DNA from 4 places in the Neobacillus sp. DFD-2R genome. Region 3 is predicted to be linked to each of the others. Evidence: riboswitches for the same ligand, from Rfam matches in the RefSeq annotation. Region 3 holds a riboswitch; each other region holds the start of a gene.

What was found. A riboswitch is a leader RNA that binds a small molecule or an ion and turns the genes downstream of it on or off. The one in region 3 is predicted to bind cyclic di-GMP.
Region 1: linked by a shared signal. The riboswitch ahead of AC3ANV_RS01440 (hypothetical protein) and the one ahead of AC3ANV_RS02470 (anti-repressor SinI family protein) in region 3 are both predicted to bind cyclic di-GMP.
Region 2: linked by a shared signal. The riboswitch ahead of AC3ANV_RS23595 (anti-repressor SinI family protein) and the one ahead of AC3ANV_RS02470 (anti-repressor SinI family protein) in region 3 are both predicted to bind cyclic di-GMP.
Region 4: linked by a shared signal. The riboswitch ahead of AC3ANV_RS22225 (DUF192 domain-containing protein) and the one ahead of AC3ANV_RS02470 (anti-repressor SinI family protein) in region 3 are both predicted to bind cyclic di-GMP.

What each region holds. Positions count from the first base shown of each region.
Region 1 covers NZ_CM173228.1:280,802-286,059, forward strand. The annotation lists gene AC3ANV_RS01430 (NUDIX hydrolase) at 787-1,893, shown strand; gene AC3ANV_RS01435 (hypothetical protein) at 1,963-2,097, opposite strand; cyclic di-GMP riboswitch class I at 2,120-2,203, opposite strand; cyclic di-GMP riboswitch class I at 2,407-2,493, shown strand; gene AC3ANV_RS01440 (hypothetical protein) at 2,464-2,667, shown strand; gene AC3ANV_RS01445 (LCP family protein) at 2,986-3,972, shown strand; partial or broken gene AC3ANV_RS01450 (IS4 family transposase) at 4,219-5,258, opposite strand, start outside.
Region 2 covers NZ_CM173228.1:4,716,289-4,721,546, reverse strand. The annotation lists gene hutH (histidine ammonia-lyase) at 1-789, shown strand, start outside; gene AC3ANV_RS23610 (hypothetical protein) at 832-987, opposite strand; gene AC3ANV_RS23605 (DnaJ family domain-containing protein) at 1,131-1,505, shown strand; gene AC3ANV_RS23600 (LysR family transcriptional regulator) at 1,636-2,520, shown strand; cyclic di-GMP riboswitch class I at 3,179-3,267, shown strand; gene AC3ANV_RS23595 (anti-repressor SinI family protein) at 3,298-3,450, shown strand; gene AC3ANV_RS23590 (helix-turn-helix domain-containing protein) at 3,537-3,866, opposite strand; gene map (type I methionyl aminopeptidase) at 4,182-4,931, shown strand; gene AC3ANV_RS23580 (DUF1128 domain-containing protein) at 4,965-5,189, opposite strand.
Region 3 covers NZ_CM173228.1:503,940-509,197, reverse strand. The annotation lists gene AC3ANV_RS02490 (GntR family transcriptional regulator) at 1-174, shown strand, start outside; gene AC3ANV_RS02485 (hypothetical protein) at 411-566, shown strand; gene AC3ANV_RS02480 (sigma-70 family RNA polymerase sigma factor) at 780-1,271, shown strand; gene AC3ANV_RS02475 (hypothetical protein) at 1,537-1,932, shown strand; cyclic di-GMP riboswitch class I at 2,084-2,167, shown strand; gene AC3ANV_RS02470 (anti-repressor SinI family protein) at 2,193-2,315, shown strand; gene AC3ANV_RS02465 (spore germination protein) at 2,322-2,441, opposite strand; gene AC3ANV_RS02460 (hypothetical protein) at 2,538-2,732, shown strand; gene AC3ANV_RS02455 (YwbE family protein) at 2,732-2,926, shown strand; gene AC3ANV_RS02450 (nuclease-related domain-containing protein) at 3,232-4,101, shown strand; gene AC3ANV_RS02445 (Rrf2 family transcriptional regulator) at 4,340-4,780, shown strand; gene AC3ANV_RS02440 (MFS transporter) at 4,964-5,258, opposite strand, start outside.
Region 4 covers NZ_CM173228.1:4,436,520-4,441,777, forward strand. The annotation lists gene AC3ANV_RS22205 (pilus assembly protein TadG-related protein) at 1-732, opposite strand, end outside; gene AC3ANV_RS22210 (TadE/TadG family type IV pilus assembly protein) at 744-1,127, opposite strand; gene AC3ANV_RS22215 (A24 family peptidase) at 1,124-1,642, opposite strand; gene AC3ANV_RS22220 (Flp family type IVb pilin) at 1,755-1,931, opposite strand; gene AC3ANV_RS22225 (DUF192 domain-containing protein) at 1,948-2,280, opposite strand; cyclic di-GMP riboswitch class I at 2,423-2,509, opposite strand; gene AC3ANV_RS22230 (spore germination protein) at 2,801-3,022, shown strand; gene AC3ANV_RS22235 (spore germination protein GerPB) at 3,043-3,300, shown strand; gene gerPC (spore germination protein GerPC) at 3,344-3,961, shown strand; gene AC3ANV_RS22245 (spore gernimation protein GerPD) at 3,958-4,140, shown strand; gene AC3ANV_RS22250 (spore germination protein GerPE) at 4,143-4,532, shown strand; gene AC3ANV_RS22255 (spore germination protein) at 4,589-4,807, shown strand; gene addA (helicase-exonuclease AddAB subunit AddA) at 4,849-5,258, opposite strand, start outside.

The sequences.
Region 1 (5,258 bases), 220 kb from region 3:
TTGTAACTGTTTATTTAGTGGAAATGATATTGAAAATATGGGAGAGTGTTCCTTTCGTGTATATTAAATAATAAGTAGGTATTTTTTACTATGTACTTCAGTCTACAATTTTTGTCACAGTCCGATATATATCGCTCCCGTTAAACGACATTTTATTTATAGATTTAGCGTTTAAAACCTTATTAAATCAAAGCTAAAAGTAAATTTAATCAAACGTTTGATGAAGAAATAGAATTGAAGAATTATGTCGGAATTATGAATTTAGTAAAACTGTTCATTTTCCTGTGCTTGTCACCGCCTGAACTTTCAAGAATAGTAAACTATTAATAGCGACTTGGGGCCACGAACGAGAGTACTTAAGAATCGTTATATTTCGATAATTTCTGTGAACAATAAATGACAAATTTTTTTATGACTAGAGAGTGCAATCCTTAATAAATAAAGGTTGGTAGCAAATTTAATCAAACGTTTGATCAAATGGTTTATTTGTTGGAACTGCTCGGATAATGTAAGGATTTAGTTAAACAAATGATGCCACAATACTAGCAGGTATTATGTATTGATAGTATTATCTTGATTGATGTCATAATTTCCTTATGAAGTTGTTAGGGTTATGGTATAACTATATATAAGCTAGTATTTTATACCTATAGTCTTTACTTTTATGTTTAATTCTTATTAATTTTTGAACATAGAAATACAATATAAAATGCTAGAATGATATTCTTTTTGAAGCATTGAGAGGAAATGGTTGGCCCGCTTTAGTATTTCATTAGGAGTGACAACATGTTGGAAACGATAAAGGGAATAGTACATTCCATTAAGGGGGAAATGCTGTCTGCTTTTGTTGGTGGCATTGTAGGACTTTTTTTGAGTGTAGTATTTGATGATGGATTAAGAAACTTAAAGAGTAATATAAAACGAAGGTATAAGCGCCTTTTTAGTGAGAAAAATGATTTTATGTCTCATCCTTTTACAATTGGAAATACCTCAACCCATTTTTATGTGATTGATGGAGACGGACAGTCTGATTTTAAACCGGAAAATATAGAATGTAGAGTTATTCATGATGAGATTCCACTGCCGGTTGAGCTAGAGACAATAAAAAGGGAAATTGCTGAACAGGAAAAAGGAAAAGAGGTAAATGGCTTAGAATACAAGTGGAACGGTCCTTTGTACGGATTAGCTAAATACATACCTAGTAGAACAGAAGATAAAGAAGATATGACCGTTTTATTTAATTTCTATAAAACAGATTATTACTCATTCCTGGCTACGAACATGCAGTTAACCAGAAAGTTAAATTCAGGTAAAACAATAGGAGAAGAATATATTCCCTATAGGCAATTAGAGAAGGTACAACCAATATTAGCTAATGGATTTGGGATTGGATTAGTCGTTATTACATCTGATGAAAATATTATTCTGACTCAACGGACAGAAGTTAGCGGTGCAAGAGGTAGTGAAATGGATATCAGTGTGGTTGAAGGAGTCCATCCATTATTGGACCGTCACAGTATTAATGATGGTCCGGATTTATATAATACAGCTGTTCGTGGAGCAAATGAAGAACTGGGGATTATTATTAATAGAGATATAATCAAATTTTTGGGTTATGGAATTGATTTGGACTTTTACCAATGGAATATGATCGGATATGCTCATGTTCCCCAAACAGCTAGAGAAATTCAGGAGATCAGAAGTAGAGGGACTTCGGGTAAATGGGAAAACACCTTACTTATTTTTAAGAATTTCACTTCTAAGAGTGTAGCAGAACTAATTGTAAATGAAGATATGTGGTCAACTGCAAAAGTAGCCCTTTATTGGACTGCGGTACGTGAATTAGGGAAAAATAATATTGACCGTGCACTACGAAATATAATGGAAAAATAAATCTCATTTAGGTGTACCCTAATCAAAACAATAAAAAAGGATCCTAGCTGTAAATAGGACCCTCATTCATTATATAGTATGTGCTAGATAAGTGAACAAGGCACTTAGTACGATCGTCCCAACCATTATTGAAACATAAAGAAGGATTTTGTTCCTCTTTTTCTTTTGAACTACTTCTTCAGGTGTAAGCCAATAGTTTGACATCAAATTTCCCCTTTTGCTGTTTGATGGTAGCTGGCTGGCCTTATAAATTTGACAGAGGCCCCTATAGCTTTGCGTCATCACCTAGGTGACGGTGCCCTTTATGTGGCTTTATTTATTATACAGGTATAAAAGTTGAAAATCATCAAAAAATGGCTTTTTTAAGTATAATTGTCATAAATACATATTCCTACTAAATTTTTTAATCTCAAAAAACTCTAGTTGTTTAGTCTCTTAATCTATATATTACATAGTTGAAAAGTGCTGTTTTTGCCGGAAAATGATGGTATAATATGAATAAATTATATAGTTCGTACGAAAGGGCAAACCCATTGAAAAATGGAGGCGCAAAACTATAGGGGCTAAGGTTTGAATAAACTACGCCAGCCAGGTGCCGAATATGATTACCTTCCTGCGAATTATGAAACATATAATTGGAGGGAACCTATGTTTATTTTTATCGCAGGTGTGGTTGTCGGCTCTATCGCCATGCTTTTTACAATGAGCCTAATGTTTGCTGCCAAAAGAGGCGACGAGCAAATAGAAGCATTTTTTAAAGAGAAAGCGTACTGAATCATCTACTGTCATATCCGTAAACGGTGGAATAGAGTTTATTGATTTTTTTACAGATTAAATATACAAGAATAAAAAAATGCTGCAGGTAGTTGCAGTATTTTTTAATTTCCATGTAACTGCGATTTCGAAATTAATATAAAGAGATATAGATATTATTAAAATACGACATGATTAATAAAGCAAAAGCCTATTTTCTAAATTAACCTCTTAGCCTTCTCATTCTTTGAAGCTCCTGACAGTTACTCCAAATGGTGGTAAAATATTAAATATTATGAATCTTTGAATTAAAAAATGGTAAAACAAGGCGGAGGTATTATGAAAAAGAAGCGCAAATGGAAAGTTATTGGCTACAGTTTTTTAGGAATTATCATTATTACAGTCGCGGCCCTAGTATTTGAATACAATCAGCTTCAGCCAATGAATCACTTTAAAACCATACCTGTTGTTTCTACCGGGAAGACAGATACAACAGGGAAAACAAACCAGACAAACCGGAAAAACCAGACAAAACAGCAAACCTATACGAATGCTCCCGGATTAAACATTTTAATAATGGGATCAGATGAAAGACCGGGTGAAACGATTGGTCATTCCGACACCATGATGCTGGTCCATGTTGATTTGGGGAAAAATGAAATCAATGCGGTAAGTATTCCTCGTGATACTCGTGTTCATTTAGATGGATATGGCTATACAAAATTAACGAGTGTCCAGTATATTTTGCAGGCCAACAAAGGGCCTAAGCAAGGGATAGAACAGGCGGTTCAAGCAGTTAGTGAATTAACGGGAGTGCCGATAAATTATTATGTTGAAACCAATTTTGAGGGTCTTCAATCGATGGTAGATGCAATGGGCGGTATCCAAATGAATGTACCAACGGATGTGAAAATAAACAATCAGGTCATTAATGCCGGTCCCCATTTCTTTGACGGTAAAATGGTATTAGCTCTTGCCCGTGAGCGCCATTCCCTTGCAAATGGGGATTATGGACGGCAGCAGCTTCAGTTGGAGGCATTAAAAGGGATTGCAAAAGAAGCTTTAAGTCCGGGTAATATTCCAAAACTGCCTGCACTGGTCAATTCCGTATCAAAATATATGATCGGGACCAATATGTCAACGTCAGATATGATAAGTCTGGGCCTTTCGGTGAAAAATCTCGATCCTAACAAACAATTGCATTACCTGCAGCTCCAAGGGGTTGGAGAAAGTATGTACGATGATATTTTAAAGGCAAAGAACGATGAAATTGTGATTGATCCGCAACAAATGAAAAGCATCATAGATAAATATTTTCAGAGCTAAGATAAAATCGGATTTACATCTAGTTCCATTCTGTTAAGTCAAGTCCTTCAAATATCATAAAATCCGTTTCTAGTAGTCATAATTTAATATGGGGTACAGCCGACATTCCGCGTTTTGCTGGTGGTACCCCATGCCCATCAAGCTAACAAAGTAAATTACTAGATACGAAATGATCCTTGTTTCAAAACTAGCGAGTGATGGAAAAGTAGGCATGCCAAAGAAGCCTATTAAAACGCGATTTTTTTGCTAAGCAGCTTGTCTATGCTTCACCGTCGTTTCATACACAACACCTAGAATATCAAATACGGTCATCTTCTTATATCGATGACATTTACGACCGTTCTTTTTGAGTAGCTGATAAAGGCGATGCAGAATTTTCAAAAGTTCTTCTGGGCCAACTGCTATCGCTTGAAACAGTAACGGAAAGTAATCTTTAATCATATAAATCGCTTTGTATTCACTCAACTCCTGCTTTTTCTTTTCAAGTAGAAGCTGTCGCATTTGAAACATCGTAGAAGAACAGAGGAGAATTCCAATGAGTTGTCCATATAAATGGCACTCTAGGCGTTCTCTTTTAATATTCTCATTCATCAATTTCAAAGAATGACTTCCACGTTTTAAACAAAATCTCAATCTGCCAACGAAGTGAATACAATGAATGCACGAAATTCGTCGGTACTTCTTCTAGCAACGTGTTCGTGATATATACATTCATGCCCATTAAATGTTTACTTTTATCCTTCATGACAATACCTTTCTTCTTTTCACGTATCGCTTGGTTTTTCAGCCGTGTTTGCGTTTGATCGTCGGTTAAACGATGGATAATTACACGTGCTGGAAGCTTCTGATTTTGGCCAATATATGCCTCGGGGATTTCGATCGTCTCACCAGGGGTTAGACCAGACATCATTTGTGTCATATCAAGTTGGATGTATTCTGTTTGCTTTTTTAACGTGCCATTTTTGAAATATTCTGGATCAGGGTTCTTGGTATATATGCGTGTATTCAGCTTCAACCGCGAGATATAGTAAGCCTCTTTATCATGAATGGCTTGTAAGTCTCCTAAATCGAAGTAACCAAGATCACGTAAACACAAATCGCCCGCCTCTACGGTTTCAAGGCAGGTGGTACCGTATGTTTTATCATTATTCTTTCCTGGTCCAAGCTGCACGTTAAGAAATTGACCACTCAGTAAATCATATTCCAATTGGATTTTCACGCCTGCTGTATTACTACTCCCACCTGAACCTTGATAGTCAGTGGCGAAATGATCAGGCAGTTGAAAC
Region 2 (5,258 bases), 1.3 Mb from region 3:
CAGCAAATTGATACAGCTGCAAGAATTCGTTCTTACTTAAGCGATAGTTTATTAACCACAATGCAGGGAGAAATAAGAGTTCAGGATGCTTATTCGCTAAGATGTATTCCACAAGTCCATGGCGCTACCTGGCAGACACTTGATTATGTAAAAGAAAAATTAGAGATTGAAATGAATGCAGCAACTGATAATCCATTAATCTTTGATGACGGTGAAAAAGTAATCTCCGGGGGGAATTTTCACGGTCAACCGATTGCATTTGCAATGGATTTTATGAAGATTGCGGTTGCGGAAATGGCGAATATATCAGAAAGACGGATTGAAAGATTAATTAATCCGCAATTAAATGACCTGCCGCCATTTTTAAGCCCGGAACCCGGCTTACAATCCGGTGCGATGATTATGCAATATGTTGCCGCATCACTGGTATCTGAAAATAAAACATTAGCACATCCGGCAAGTGTTGACTCGATACCATCATCAGCAAATCAAGAAGATCATGTGAGCATGGGAACCATAGCTTCCAGACACGCTCATCAAATAATTCAGAATACAAGAAGAGTCCTTGCCATTGAGCTGATTTGTGCCATGCAGGCGGTCGAATTCCGTGGTATTGAAAAAATGGCTACACAAACAAAAAGATTCTATGAAAAAGGACGGGAACAAGTTCCTTCTATTAATCAAGATCGTGTTTTCTCAAAAGATATTGAAAAAGCTGCTGCGTGGCTGCAAACAATTGATTTGAATCAATATACCAAAAAATTAACGATGGAAAATGGACCTTATTAATTACAGGGGCATTATTGAAAAAAGGCGTGAATATTCACGCCTTTACTCTTCTTCCACTCGATTCTTAAAAGCCTCTTGAGTAACGATTAGTTCCTCATCTTCAATCCGTTCATGTGTTTTTTTCTCTGCCATACTGTTTTTAGGAAATTCACCCGGGTGGTTCTTGTTTTTATGATTAAAATGTTCTCCGCGTGCCAAACTCAACACTCCTTTCAGTCATCAAATGTAGAGTTCCCAATCCACTCTTATAATATTACTAATCCAAAGTATTCCATTTTATAAAAAAATAGACCTTGATATAATTAACAAAGTGAGTAACGTGAAAAAGGAGGTACAAAAAAATGGATATGTTTCACATCATCTCGGAAGATCGGATAAAAACAGCATACAAAGATGGGGAATTTGATAATCTGCCCGGTTTAGGTAAGCCCCTTCAGTTAGAGGATCTATCAGGTATTCCGGAAGAATTGCGGATGGCGTATAAATTGTTAAAAAATGCAGGATATACTCAAGAAGAAAGCCGGTTAAGGCAAGAAATGATGACGATCGAGGATTTAATTAGAAAATGCGATGATACCAATGAAAAAGAGAATCTCCAAAAGAAATTAAATGAGAAGCTTCTTCACTTTAATCGAATGATGTCAAAGAGAGGTATGAAGACTAATTCCTCTTTTTTTAAAAATTATGAGCAAAAGGTTTACAACAAATTGAAATAAAAATAGCCTAAAAACACCTATTTAGGGTGTTTTTTAATGAAAGGCGACTTTACTCTTTTTAATATTATTAGTAAAGTATAGATAAATAATTGATTATATTAAAAATATTAATAATAGCAGGAGCAATACTATGTATTATGATGCACTTAGGACATTTATCACTGTAGTAGAAGAAGGGAATTTTACAAAGGCTGCCGAAAAAAGATTAATTTCTCAGCCTAGTGTTAGTGTTCATATACAAAACCTTGAGAAGGAATTTCATACCTCACTGTTTGTCCGTTCTCCAAAGCAGCTGCAATTAACCTCAACGGGAGAACTTTTATATGAAAGGGCCAAACAAATCATACAAATATATGAAATGACTAAGGAAGAAATTTTCGAACATCATCAATCATTAACATTAGGGCTTAAGATTGGGGCAAGTTTTACAATTGGGGAATACGTCCTGCCCTCATTATTAGAGGAACTTGGAAATATCTATCCTGAAATTAAGCTGGAGGTTATCATCGGAAATACGGAGGAAATAATTGAGCATGTAAAGCTTTTTCATGTTGATATTGGTTTAATTGAAGGCCAAAGCAATGATAAAAGTCTCGAAGTATTTCCGTTTATGATAGATGAACTAAAAATCGTTGCCTCGCCCAACCATCCACTTTCTTCACAAAAAGGGGTTACTATAGAAGAACTGCAAAACCAGACTTGGATTACAAGGGAAAAAGGTTCCGGAACCCGCGCCTATTTAGAACATGTATTAAGGTCCCACGGATTAAAAACGAAAAATGTAATATCAATCAGCAGCACACAGGGAGTAAAAGAAGCAGTGATTCGTGGTTTGGGTTTTTCATTAATTTCGAAATTTGCAATTGCTAGAGAGGTCGAAAGTCAATATCTCTCGATAATTCCTCTAACGGATGACTCTTTTTTACGTAGGTTCTCCTATGCTACCTCACGATTTGTAAGTAAACAAAAAGAACTTGAAGAGTTTATTGGTTTACTGAAAACTAAATTGAGTTAACTAATTAATTTAAAAAAAGCCGGGGAAGTGGTGACCTATAAACTAGCGTCAATCTTCTCCAGCTTTTTGTTCGGATTTTTCCGGTTTACACATGCGATCAAGTAAGTACCCGAAAAATATCATAAAGCCGATAGGTATAGAGTAGTTTAACACATGTAAAAGAGTCATTACATCGTCCACTCCTTATTGTTTGAATATTAATAATATTATGATTTTTATGTTGTTTACATTATATGTTAAATGTCACAAAATAGACAAATTTAATCGTCATACTTGATGAAAAAATTATTATATTTATTTGTTATATTTAGAAACCCATGGAGTACAGGTTGTTGGTTCTCACTCATTGCAAAGGCTTATAAAAATTTCCAATAATTACACAAAAGGAGGGAATTCGACTCGGATTTCCTCTTTTTCCTATTATACTTCCTAGAATTTGTGTTAAAAACCATGATTTTGGATAATTTAACCAAGTATTTTGTAGAAATATAGAAAAATTTGTGAGAAAAAATGATTAGAATTTTTTGAAAAATTGACAAAATCTAACACCCTACTAAAAAAGGACTATATATAATGTAAATATAATTCAGGATTAAGTATTTAGCCCTATTGGTATAGAGAAATAATAAGGTATAAAGCTGAACGTAGCATTAATGGAAACAGAAAAAGGCAAACCTATTGAAAAAGAGGGACGCAAAGCCGAGGATCTAAGGTAATGTAGATTGCTATGATGGCCGGGCTGCCTGGGATACGAATTGTATTTTAGGGGGAAAAATTGTGGTGGTAGAAACTGAAAGAAAAGTAGAAAGAATGGATGAGGATTGGGTCGCATTAATTTTAGAGGCTAAAGAACTAGGAATTACGAAAGAATCAGTTCGTGATTTTCTTATGCAGCAGGATGTAAAAGAACGGTTAATTGAAAACCGATAAATTTACATACGTTAAACAAAAAAGCATTCTACAAATAATGTAAATATTTGTAGAATGCTTTCTTCTTTTGTAAGCATAATCATGACTTATTGGTTGTTATTCTGGTTAATACGCCACTTATTAAATTCAAGGAAATCACGAAATTGTTCCTTGGATACTCCGGAATTCATTGCTTCTTTGACAAGATTCATCCAATCGCTGTCCAAATCCTCTTTATTGATTTGTTCAAGTATTAAATTCTCTACAGGGACGCTTAAAACCGAGGAAATCTTTTCAAGAACTTGAATAGAAGGATTACTTTGCAGGTTTCTTTCCATTGCACTTAAATAAGATTTAGCGACCCCTGCTTGATCAGCAAGCTCAGAAAGTGACATTTTTTTTTCTAATCGTAATTTTTTTATACGTTCACCGATCATTGAGTTTCACACACCCATTTTTATTAATATATATACGATAATTTTAACAAAAAGAATGAAGAAGTTCCATATTACGAACGGAGTATTTTGACAAAAAAACGAAATTAAGTATCGATAAATCAATAAGATGTTATAAATCACATGAAAAAGCTGCAATTAGATACAGTTGCTTGGAAAAATTATTAGATAGCGATAATATAAAGAGAGTGTTTCCAATACTCTAATATAGTATTAAAGTTCGTAAGCTAAAGATGATCTTCCACGAACTAAAACGCTTATAATACATAAAAATAATTAAAAAAGGCTGGGAAGAAAATGATAGTACTTAAATCACAACGAGAAATTGAAGCCATGAAAAAAGCAGGAGAAATCCTTGCTGCTTGCCATAAAGAAATAGCCAAATTAATTAAACCCGGCATTACAACCTGGGAAATTGAAGAATTTGTTGAAAAGTTTTTGAGAGAAAATCAGGCTACCCCGCAACAAAAAGGCTATAAAGGCTATGAATTTGCAACCTGTGCAAGTATAAATGATGAAATATGCCACGGATTCCCACGAAAGGAACCGTTAAAAGAGGGCGATATTGTTACGATTGATATGGTTGTAAATTACAATGGTGCATTGGCTGATTCTGCTTGGTCTTATGCAGTTGGAAATGTTACTGAACAAACGGACCATTTATTAAAGGTGACAAAAGAGGCATTGTATAAGGGAATAGAACAATCAGTAGTAGGAAACCGAATTGGAGATATCGGTCATGCCATTCAAGTTTACGTTGAAAGCGAAGGACTATCAGTCGTTCGTGATTTTATAGGCCACGGAATTGGGGCTGTGATTCATGAGAAGCCTGATGTTCCCCATTACGGTCTGCCTGGGAAAGGGCCAAGGATCAAGGAAGGAATGGTTTTTACTATTGAACCGATGGTCAACATCGGAAGGTACCAAACAAAAATGGATGACAACGGTTGGACAGCCAGAACCATTGACGGTAAATATTCAGCGCAATATGAGCACACGATTGCCATCACAAAAGATGGCCCGATCATTTTAACAGAACAAAGATAAGAAAAGGAGGATGACCCATATGAGTCATCCTCTTTATTTTTTGCGCAGATTTCCTAGCTCTTCAGCCAGGGCTTGCATTTCACTTGGACTAAAAGAATTTTTTCTTACTACCATTTCATAGATTTCTTTTAATTCTTCATACATTTCCTCATCAAAGTGGGAAGGTTTAATAGCACCAAAATTTAAAACCTTTAATTTTTCTTTTATTTGTTCAATCATATATTCGACATTTTCAACGGATTTTTGTGATAAATTCACTCCGGTCACCCTTTCCGAATTATTAAACCAATCTTTTCATGTTAAAAAGTATATGTCAATACAAACTTG
Region 3 (5,258 bases):
TTTATTAGACAGATTTATTTAAGTAAAGACGAAGAAAAACTTTTTGCCGTATTAGAACAAATGAATAATGATCATAAACAAATTATCAAATACTTTACCAAAAGAGACAAAGAAAATTTAGAACACCTTATTAAGAATGAACATTGGAAAATAACTCATATAGATATGATATAGGATGAAAAGGACAAACTGTTTTCACTTGGATTTCTTAAATGACTTAAAATTTATTATAACGAATGAAAGCTATCTCCTTAATAAAAGAGGTAGCTTTTTTCCATTTTATATGCTAATTCAACCTCCCTCATTTTTAAATTCTACTAAATTAACTTTTTAGTGAGAAAGTATTTCCTACTCATAAAACAGTCGTGTTTAGCGTAGAAATATAAAACTAAATTCAAGGGGGGATTGTTGTGAATTTAATTGAAATTATCACATGGACTATAACAACGCTTTTAGGTATGACTTTACTTTTGATTTTTCATTACTTGCTTTTGCACAAAAACCGGGAGACATTACCCCTAAAAAACAGGAAAAAAGGAAAAGAAAAGGAACATCTGTTTAAATAGTTATAATCATTTTGTTATGTAAATTGCTATAAAAACGAAATTAAAATGGAAAAAACGCCCCTTTAAATTACTTTTAAATCCAAATAAGATAGCTTTTAAATGAATATCCTGATGAAAAGGGATTTTATGTGATTCGATAGAATGAGCAATTCCCGATATGGTAGTGGTACCCGGGAAAACATGGCAAAGCGCGCTTTCTGAAAGGATTCAGCCTTGGAAAGCTTTGAACAGTTAGCTCAACAATATAAACCGATGATCCATAAAATCATCAACTCGCTGCACATTTACAAAAATAAAGAAGAATTCTACCAGCACGGACTCATCGCCCTTTGGGAATCCGGCAGTCGTTTTGACCCCACTAAAGGGAATTTTACCAACTATGCCTACACATATATTAAAGGCATCCTGCTTAAGGAATTAAGTAAGGCCAATGAGGCTGAAGAAAGAAATATCTATCCTGAGGAGGAGTATTGGGAAACGATAGAGGATCTGTTTTCAGAAATTCCATTGGAAGAAGAAATCCTATTATCCTATTGCCCCACCTTGACAGAGAACCAGAGAAAATGGGTCATGTATACAGCCTTGTGTAATTTCTCTATCAAAGAGATTGCCGAAATGGAAAAGGTTTCGGTATCCGCAGTGAAAAACTGGCGCGCGGGTGCAAGGGAAAAAATGAAGGGAATGGTGAAAAGCGGGGCTTTTTAAATGAAGGAATCCAAACCAAAAACGCTCAGAATGCCTCTGGGCGTTTTTGGTTTATTGTCACTTTATGTATTTATCCGTTCCAATTTATTATTTTTTAGAATTGTCGTGTTTTACCACAATATTAGTCCATTCAGGATGAGGTTTGTCCTTGAAAACAAAGTGAAGCTCACTACTAAACTTTCATATCGTGGGGTAATACCGTTACATTTTGAAAGAATTAGCATTTCTTAATGTATATACCCTTGAAAGAAAGGAGGTTCTTAAGATGGAATTAAAACAGGAATGTATTTATTATCTTGATGCAGCGATTGAATCTCTTGAAAAAATGGAAGGATTGGTTAAGGTTAATAGATTTAAACGGGCAATCGCCGAAGAAGCTAATTTACTATATTATATTGGTCGGACACTAAATGGTATGCATCGATTACAATTCAATAATGAAGCATCAAGAGTAAATCCTCCGGAATTCCCCGAAAAAACGAGAGACCATACTAGTAAACAGCAATGCATTATTCTCATTAAACTTGCTCTTGCCCATTTAAATCATGCAAGATTACTCTTAGTTCAAGAGCAGTTTGAAGAGGCTGAAAATGAAGTAGCCTTCATTCTTACAGGCCGCATATTGCAATGCCTTGTTCGCTTATTTGACTACACCACTTAAATCGATGAGATTAAAAAACCCCTGTATATCATCAATTTACCACTTTAAAAATTCTAATAAAACGCAGAACAATGTCGAACTTTTTGGAATTTTTTTAATTCTATATACAGAACAATTATTGTAAAATTTTCTCATAAGTTTTAATACTTTAAAAAGATAAAGGCAAACCGATTGAAAGATTGGGACGCAAAGCTACAGATCTAATGTTCTTAACGAAGATGGCTGAGCTACCTAAAATAATTAATATTTTAGGAGGAAATATGGTAACTACTTTCATTGATAAAAAAGAATTAGACGAAGAATGGATAGACCTTATTTTGGAAGCTTTAAATTCCGGCATATCTGTTGCTGAAATAAAAGATTTCTTCAATCAATTTTCATGACCTTTCTTAAGGTCTTTTCTTATTTTCATATGCTTGATTTACTGAACCTGAACCGTGTGTATCCTTTGAGACACTTTTCGGAGAAACAAACAGAGAATCGCCAAATTGGACTCCCCCGCCACTCACGGTATCAATTTTTACCGGAAAACGTTGCCCTTTCACAAATAATCAAAAATAGATTATACTGGACTAACTATCCTAATTGAAAAGGAGTAATTTCCTATGACTGAAAATAATCAATCCGAAGCACCAAAAAAGAAAATCAGCTTGCAAGAAGCAATGAAGCAGCAGCTTGAAAACAAAAAGAACCAGAACGCCGCCGGTAAAGGAAAAGCGAATGCCGACCTTTCAACTAAAAAAATGAAAAGCCAGCAAACGAAAAAACCAAGCAATACGCGCAGAAAAATGGGTGTCTAATGAACGGGCAAAATCGGAAAGACATATTACCGGGCATAGCTGTTGATATTGTTTTAAAAGCGGACCAAAGAACAGGAAAGCTTACCAGAGGTATCGTAAAAGATATTCTCACCAAATCGGTCACCCATCCCCACGGTATCAAAGTCAGGCTAACAGATGGACAGATTGGACGAGTACAGAAAATTCACTCGTAAATAAAAGAACTAAAAAAGCATTAAGGATCAGTCCTTGAATGCTTTTTTAGTTGTTAACAAAAATAATTTCAAACCAGCTTTATTAGAACAGCTTTTTCAACTGCTCTTTTAACAAATATAGTATTAATTTACCATTTTTTAATTAAATTCCAATCTCTTAGTTGTTAGTTGAAAATATTGTTATAATAGACCACAGAAGGTAGATGTTCGATACACGATAATAAAGAGATATGCAGCAAAGCGACGCTTCCAGGACCTCGATTCATTGGTAACAAGAAAAATAGTGTAAATTAAGGAGAAAATAAATGACCTGGTTAATTATTTCCACGTTACTTGCTGCGTCTGTCGCTTGGTTACTATATATTGTAAAAATGGAAAAGGCTAAACAAAAAGAATTAAGAAACAGCCATTATCAAGAGTTAGCCGCTATGAAAGAATTACAAAAAGCTTCTATGGAAACGGCAGCAGCAAAATTCGATGAGCAGGCTATACTTTTGTCCGAATCATACAAACGCGAAATAGAAAAGCTGATGATCGAAAATGAAGATATACGGAAAAATTATAGAAACCGAGGGGAAATCATTACCCATCAGATTCTAGAAAATTTTAAATCTGAGTTAATTAGAAAAGGCAGTATTTCACCGGATGAAATGATGATTATGCCGAACATTTTCATCCCGGAAGAAAATGGTAGTACCCGGCAGATTGATCACCTTGTACTTTTATCAACCGGTATATACTTAATAGAAACCAAACACTGGAAAGGCCATATAGTAATGGGAGTGACAAGAAGGGGCAGCCGCAAATTTTCTTTTTTAGCAGATTTAATGGACAGCGAGGAAGAGGACACACTTATATTTGATAAAACTGAGTCGGGAGTCTTAACTGTAAAGACTTATGAAAATCCAATTCGCCAGGTTCAAAAGACAGCCGTTATCCTCTCAAATTATTTAAAAAGGCAAGATATTGAAACGTGGATAAACACCTTGGTATTTTTTAATTACGATGAAAAAGAGGTACACGATTGGCCTGATAACAGCATCGTAAAACAGTTTACGAATAAAGAGCAATTACAACAGTTTTTTATAAATGAGCTTACATCCCGAGAAAGAATATACGGAGCTTTTCAGCTTAAAAATATAAAGTATCTTATCGAAAGCGCCAATTATATTTGAAAAAATAAGATAAACAACCAAAAGCGATGAGTTTTATTCTCGTCGCTTTTACTTTAGACCCGATCATTGAAAACTGGCAATAAACCCTAAATTTTTTGTAAGTAAATCGATTACTTGTAACTAATAATTTTACCTGTAATCAATTTGGCAACACCTTTAAAAAAGCACTTTTTTAGGGTATAATAAACTTGTAATCAAATTAATTACATGGTGATATTTAGTATGGAAGGTGAAATCAATGTCTATAAGCAGCCGGTTTGCTGTTGGTATTCATATTCTTGCTCTTATTGAAATAAATAAAAGTGGAGTAAGCACGTCTGAATTTTTAGCGGGGAGTGTAAACACAAATCCTGCAGTAATCAGGAAAATTATGGGGATGCTAAAAAATGCAGGATTGGTAAAAGTACGCCCTGGTATTGCAGGGGCGGAACTTGCTAAAGCTTTATCGGATATAACATTATTGGACGTTTATAAAGCAGTTGATGTTGTAAAGGAAAAGGAACTATTTAGCGTACATGAAAATCCAAACCCGGATTGTCCGGTTGGGCGAAATATTCAAGCTACAATTGGCCAACATTTATCAATAGCTCAGACAGCCCTAGAGAAGGTTCTTGGAAATGTAACAATCGAAGATGTAGTAAAAGATATTATAGAAAAAGAAAAATTAACAACTAAATAACGCTACAAAACCAAGAGAAAAAAATGGCTTTAAACTGATTAACTATAACAGGAAGCCTGTTTAAAAACAGACTTCCTTTTTTGTTGATGTATAAACTCACAAATAAAGACTCATCGCAGCACCAATTTTCAAGTCAGGCACCCGTTACTTTAAGTATTTTTATTCACACTCTGTTAACTATTACTAATTAACTTGGACTACTTTAATAACTTTCTTCGAATTCTGTGCCATTTTTGAAACGAATACCCAAAGGATAAAACCAATAATAAGGAAGCCAACATTCATGCTGATTACTCCTCCCCATCCGAATGCGGACCAAAACAACCCTCCGAGTGTTCCTCCTACACTTGAGCCAGTATAGTAAAGAAATAGATATAATGAAGAGGCTTGTGCTTTGTTTTGTAAAGCACGTTGTCCGACCCAGCTGCTTGCAATCGAATGACCTCCAAAGAATCCATAGGTAAACAATCCAAGTCCA
Region 4 (5,258 bases), 1.5 Mb from region 3:
TGGCTTATAGACCGGTACTAGCAAAATTCTTGAACAATTGCGAAGGCTGTAATCCCCCGGTGGCTGTGTACAGCCATTAACCCTTAAATTAATCGCACTCCTTGTATCCCCGGCAATATTTCCTGTTTGTGTATTAATAATATCTCCAATTTTAAGCTCATTCTGATATCCGTAGGTTAGATTGTCTGAATATGTTGCTGCCCCCGTCCCGCCAAGTGCTAATATACCAAAATTCCCAGATGTAACGTCTGAAGAAGTTACCTTTAATTGATACGATTTGTAATATTCTAATGTAATACTTTGATCAATTCCCAAGGGTGCTGCTCCGATTGAACTTCCTATTGCTTGCAAACCTGCTGCTGCATGAGCTGTTACATCCATTTTGTTAAACCCAAAAAGGCTAGCAAATGTAAGCTTCACATGTTTCATTAAAGTGATTTTCACATTATTACCCATATTTATTTCCAGATTTGTCAATGAAGCAGATTCCTTATGGGCAGTTAAAATGTCAGTCACAACGGTTGTTACTTTTTGATTGGTGTTGGTAAGTTCCTGTGCACCTGAAAGAACTGCCGCGTTGGCCGTTTTTTGCAGCTGGCTTTTTGTCATATACACTAAGCCGCCATCAATGGCGAGCCCCGCCATTCCCATTAAACATACAAGGGTAAGGGCTGCTAAAACGAGGATATTTCCGTTTTCTTCCTTCATTATTTTTTTAAAAAATTGAAGCATCTTTCTCCCCCTCATTCCACGCGAATGGTGGAACTTGTCTGAATGGTAAAAGAAGAAGGGAATAGCTTTGAAATTAATGGTGTAAAAAACTGATAGGGATAGGTTAGCGTTACTGTGACGTAGTCCCCGGAATTCCTGTTCGTATCAGTTGGACTAACACTTACCTGTAGCTTTGTCGTATCACCAAGGTGAACGTATTGATGGGCAAATGTTGAAATATCTTGGTCTTTTTCCCCTAATCCTGCTAATCTTACTGTTTCCTGGGCGGCCATTTGTAAATGTGCATATGAATAGAGCACTCTGCCAAAATCAAGAATCCCTGCTAAGATCAAGAAAAAAACAGGGAGTAAGAGTGCTGTTTCAACAAGGGATTGGCCGCGTTCATCCTTTTTCATATTGGAAAGCCTCCAATACGAAATACCTGATAGAGTGCACCTGCAGCAATGGCAACCCCATATGGATAAGTTGTTTTCATTGCCTCTGAATCAGGTAGAATCGGAATTCTGTTTCCATTAAGAAGACCATGTAGAAAATAAATAATCTGCTTCATCCTCCTTTTAAACCCCTTATGAAATAAAAGGACAAGGATTGCGATAATTCCGCCTGCCAAAGCCATATAAAAGGAGGTCATTAATACAAACCCGGCTCCTTTAATCCCTCCAATAACAGCCAAAAGCTTTACATCCCCGGCACCCATTCCTCCAAGGAGATAAGGGATTAATAATATTCCGAGACCGACACATGTGCCAAGAAATGCCTCCAGAAATCCATGCAACCCACCGGTAATAGCATGTAAAATCCAAGCTGCTAATAAAAAAGGAAGCAAAATGGAATTATAGATTTTCCGTTCCCTAAGGTCTGTTATCACGCATATAAGAACGAGTAAAACTAAGAGATAATTACTCCACATCCTGCTCCGCCTTTCTTCATGGACACTTTAAACCGACTTATTTTATAGAAAAAAGCCTCACGTTTGCTTCGAACGCAAGGCTATATTTAGACATTATTTTATAAACTGCTATCTATTTACCAGCATTCGCCAAGGCTGTAGTAACATCTGTAAACATTTGAGCGATTTGGGCTTTTAGTAATGCAAGTGTTGCAACAACTGCAACAGCAATTACTCCTAACACTAAACCATACTCAGTCATACCTTGTCCTTGTTCTTCAGTTAATAAAGCCTTCATTTTTTTCATCATGTGTAAAAACCCCTTTTTATTTTATAGTTAAATAGTTTCCGATTTTCGTATCCGTTTTCCGAATAGTTCCTGCAGGCAGTTCTAAAACGGAGTATGCTCTTTTTTGATACTTACCGACTGTTGCAGGCTTTATCGTTTCGTCCAGGCCTACAATTTCTAAGTCCTTGCTTAAGTAAAGAACATCGATCGAATAATTCATGAAGTATGTGTGAATGGATTGGCAGGGTTGGATTAGCAAGCCGTGTCCTTCCGGTAAACTTTTTGTAAACATCAGCCCTTTTAATCTTTTAAAAAAGGTATTTGCAGATGATACATGGTTTGCCAGTTCCGCTCCGTTTGTTTGGTTCACGACTATCAATGATTTTCACCCCCATACAATTAAAATAACCCCGCCTTTACCGAAAGGGGGGGGTCAACAGACATAGTTATATTTATCTAGATAAGAACTACAAATCTAGACAAAAAACACCTATGATAAAACACCCTGATCTTTCGGTAACTGGCTGGCTTAGTGCAGTTGCACCTTAGCCCCTGTAGCTTTGCGTCACTGATTTTCATCAGTTTTGCCTTTATCGAGATTCAGTGTTTTTATTATTCCGACTGATCTCTTAATCAAATAATAATCCCTTTTACCTTTATCGAATATCCTACTAATTTATCATTTGCTGTCGAATATAATAGGAAATTAGAACTATTTTGTTTTTCGACCCTTAAAAACAGCGACCTTGATTCGTATATAGAATATTCTTCCTTATCGAGCGGAAGAAATCATACCATTCCTCACCTAAGATTTTATTGGGCGGATCATTCACATTACATCCGCCCATACATAAGATGTAAGAGATAAAATGAAAAAGGGGTGGTTGATTATGCCGGCAATTGTTGGAGTTGCACAAGTCATAACTCTTGGGAGCAGTTCTATTTTCCATATTGGTGACGTCTACAAAATCATGCCATTCTCCACGGCGAAGACTTTTTCCGGGGCTGGTTCCTTTAACACAGGTGAAAGTTTAAATGTCCGAAATGATTTAAGTTCAACCAATACATCGGATCCGGATGTTATTGATTCTGCAAATATCCTTAATGCTTGACGAATGGGTGGTTTTAATAAATGAATTTTTATATCCAGCAGTCCATTCAAATTAATTTTATAAAAATCGGCGGGATTACCAATTCCTCTGTTCTGCAAATTGGCAGTGCCGGGATTATCAAACCTGCTGCATATTTATATAATACCGGCGGATTTACAAAACCCGCTCCCACAGCAAAAAAAGCAGCTGCAGCTCAGCCCTCTTCATTATTGGCACCATCAGTTCCATTACAAGCTGCAGTCCGCAGTGGAGGAAAATTAGGTGCTACAAAAAGTTAAAAGATATGGACAGTAAGGAGATTCCAAACGGTGAGGTGATTGAATGTATCAGGATTATTCTCAATATCTTCAATGGTTACAAATGTGTATTCAAGCACAGGAGCAGAGAATCGTTACTTTAGAAACAACCATACAAAAAATGCGGGAAGAACTAAAGCAAATGAAAGAAAAGCCAGCCATACATGTCGGCACGATTGAGTATAAATTTGATCAATTGAAGGTGGAAACACTAGAAGGTACATTAAATATTGGTTTAAATCCTTCCGATCTATCAGGAATCGAAGACTTTGCTGTACAAAATCAATCATTAAACACCCCATTATCTCCAAAAGAACAAATGCAGCGTTCGATGAAAATCGAAGAAACAATGTACATGTATTTAGAAACTGAATTACCGCAACTAATTGAGGATACCCAAACCAAACTAAATATACAACCAAATGAATCTTATTTATCTTTTATTAAACAAGATATTATAAAACAGCTTCCTAGCAGGATTGAATATCATCTCAAATCAGATACCACCCAAGACCGTTCAGGGAAAAAGAAAGTTACGGATGACGAAACCGTCATTGAACAATTAAAGCAAGAAATACAAAATGGAGTATTTGTATTTTTAAATAATTTGCCTGATAATGTGAAAGGAATGAACTCAGAGTGAATTTTGAAGTCTATAACAGAGACCTTACCGTGGAAACCATTAAAATCATTGGGGTATCAAGCTCCTCGTTAGTTATGGTGGGTGATACACACTCCATTCAGCTGGCATCTACATTTGATACACCTGCAGAATCCTTAATCGTCGGCCCCTTTGTACCATTAACATCGGAAAGGGCCTGATCATGTTTCAGCGCACTTCTTGTGTGGATGATATACTCATAAAAGTCGCATCATTTTCATCCACTATACAGCTTGGTGATTCTTGTATCATAAATGGATTTTCTAGGGCTATGGCTGTTCAAAGGGAAGCTGAAATTGAATTTGGAGATGAGGGGAATTTTTCCATCTATCCCGTATTTAGCGAGCCGATTCCTTTTCAGCCAATAACGGAAGCTTTATCATATACTCCCCGAAATTTGAATCCAATTATTAAAGTAAATAATATTGGGATTATCGGGATTTCTTCGGCATCCATTTTACATGTCGGAAACAGTCAACACGTTTCAATGGAGGCGAGGATTAAGCATATACGACAGCTTCTTCCTCATGATGAAGAACAAGGACAGGGATAAAAGCATATGGTACCTTAAAGAACCAGGCAATTAGTTTATGGAAAAGGATGTTTGTTATGCCAGCGATTATTGGCCCTGTACAAATCGTAAACGTGGGCGGGGGAATTGTCCATTTTGGTGATGCCGTATATATTTCTCCAAAGAATAGTTCCAAGACATATTCCGGCTCGGGTGCATTCAATACCGGGGGATTTATCATTGCAAACAACGGAATAAGCGGAACGAATGTTTTAGATACTGATCTGATTGACCAGCCTATTGCAGGTAATAACTAAAAAAATGACATAGCCATCAATAATGGTCTATGTCATTTTTGTTATTCTTTTTCCAGTCTCAAAATATGGGCGCCATCAAAGAAAAATAAATACCTTTCATCTACTTTTCTTTTCCAGATTTTTTCGATGGCTTTTGTATATAAATCTATTTGCATTCTGTATCGATCTTCCAGAATTGGCTTTGCCTGTTCAAAGCCGCCCTTAAAACGGTCTGTGATTCCATCCGACTTATAATCAACTAAGACAAGCCCGTTTTCATCTTCAAAAACGCAGTCAATAACCCCTTGGATAAAAATGGATTCATCTTCATCTTTCCATGTTGGATAGACTTCATTTGCCGGCATTGAAAGGGTAAAAGGAATTTCTCTGTTGATCACTTTTGCATTAGAAAGTCTTTTCCCTATCTCTGTCGTAAAGAATTGAACGATCCATTTTGCATTAATGACTTCCG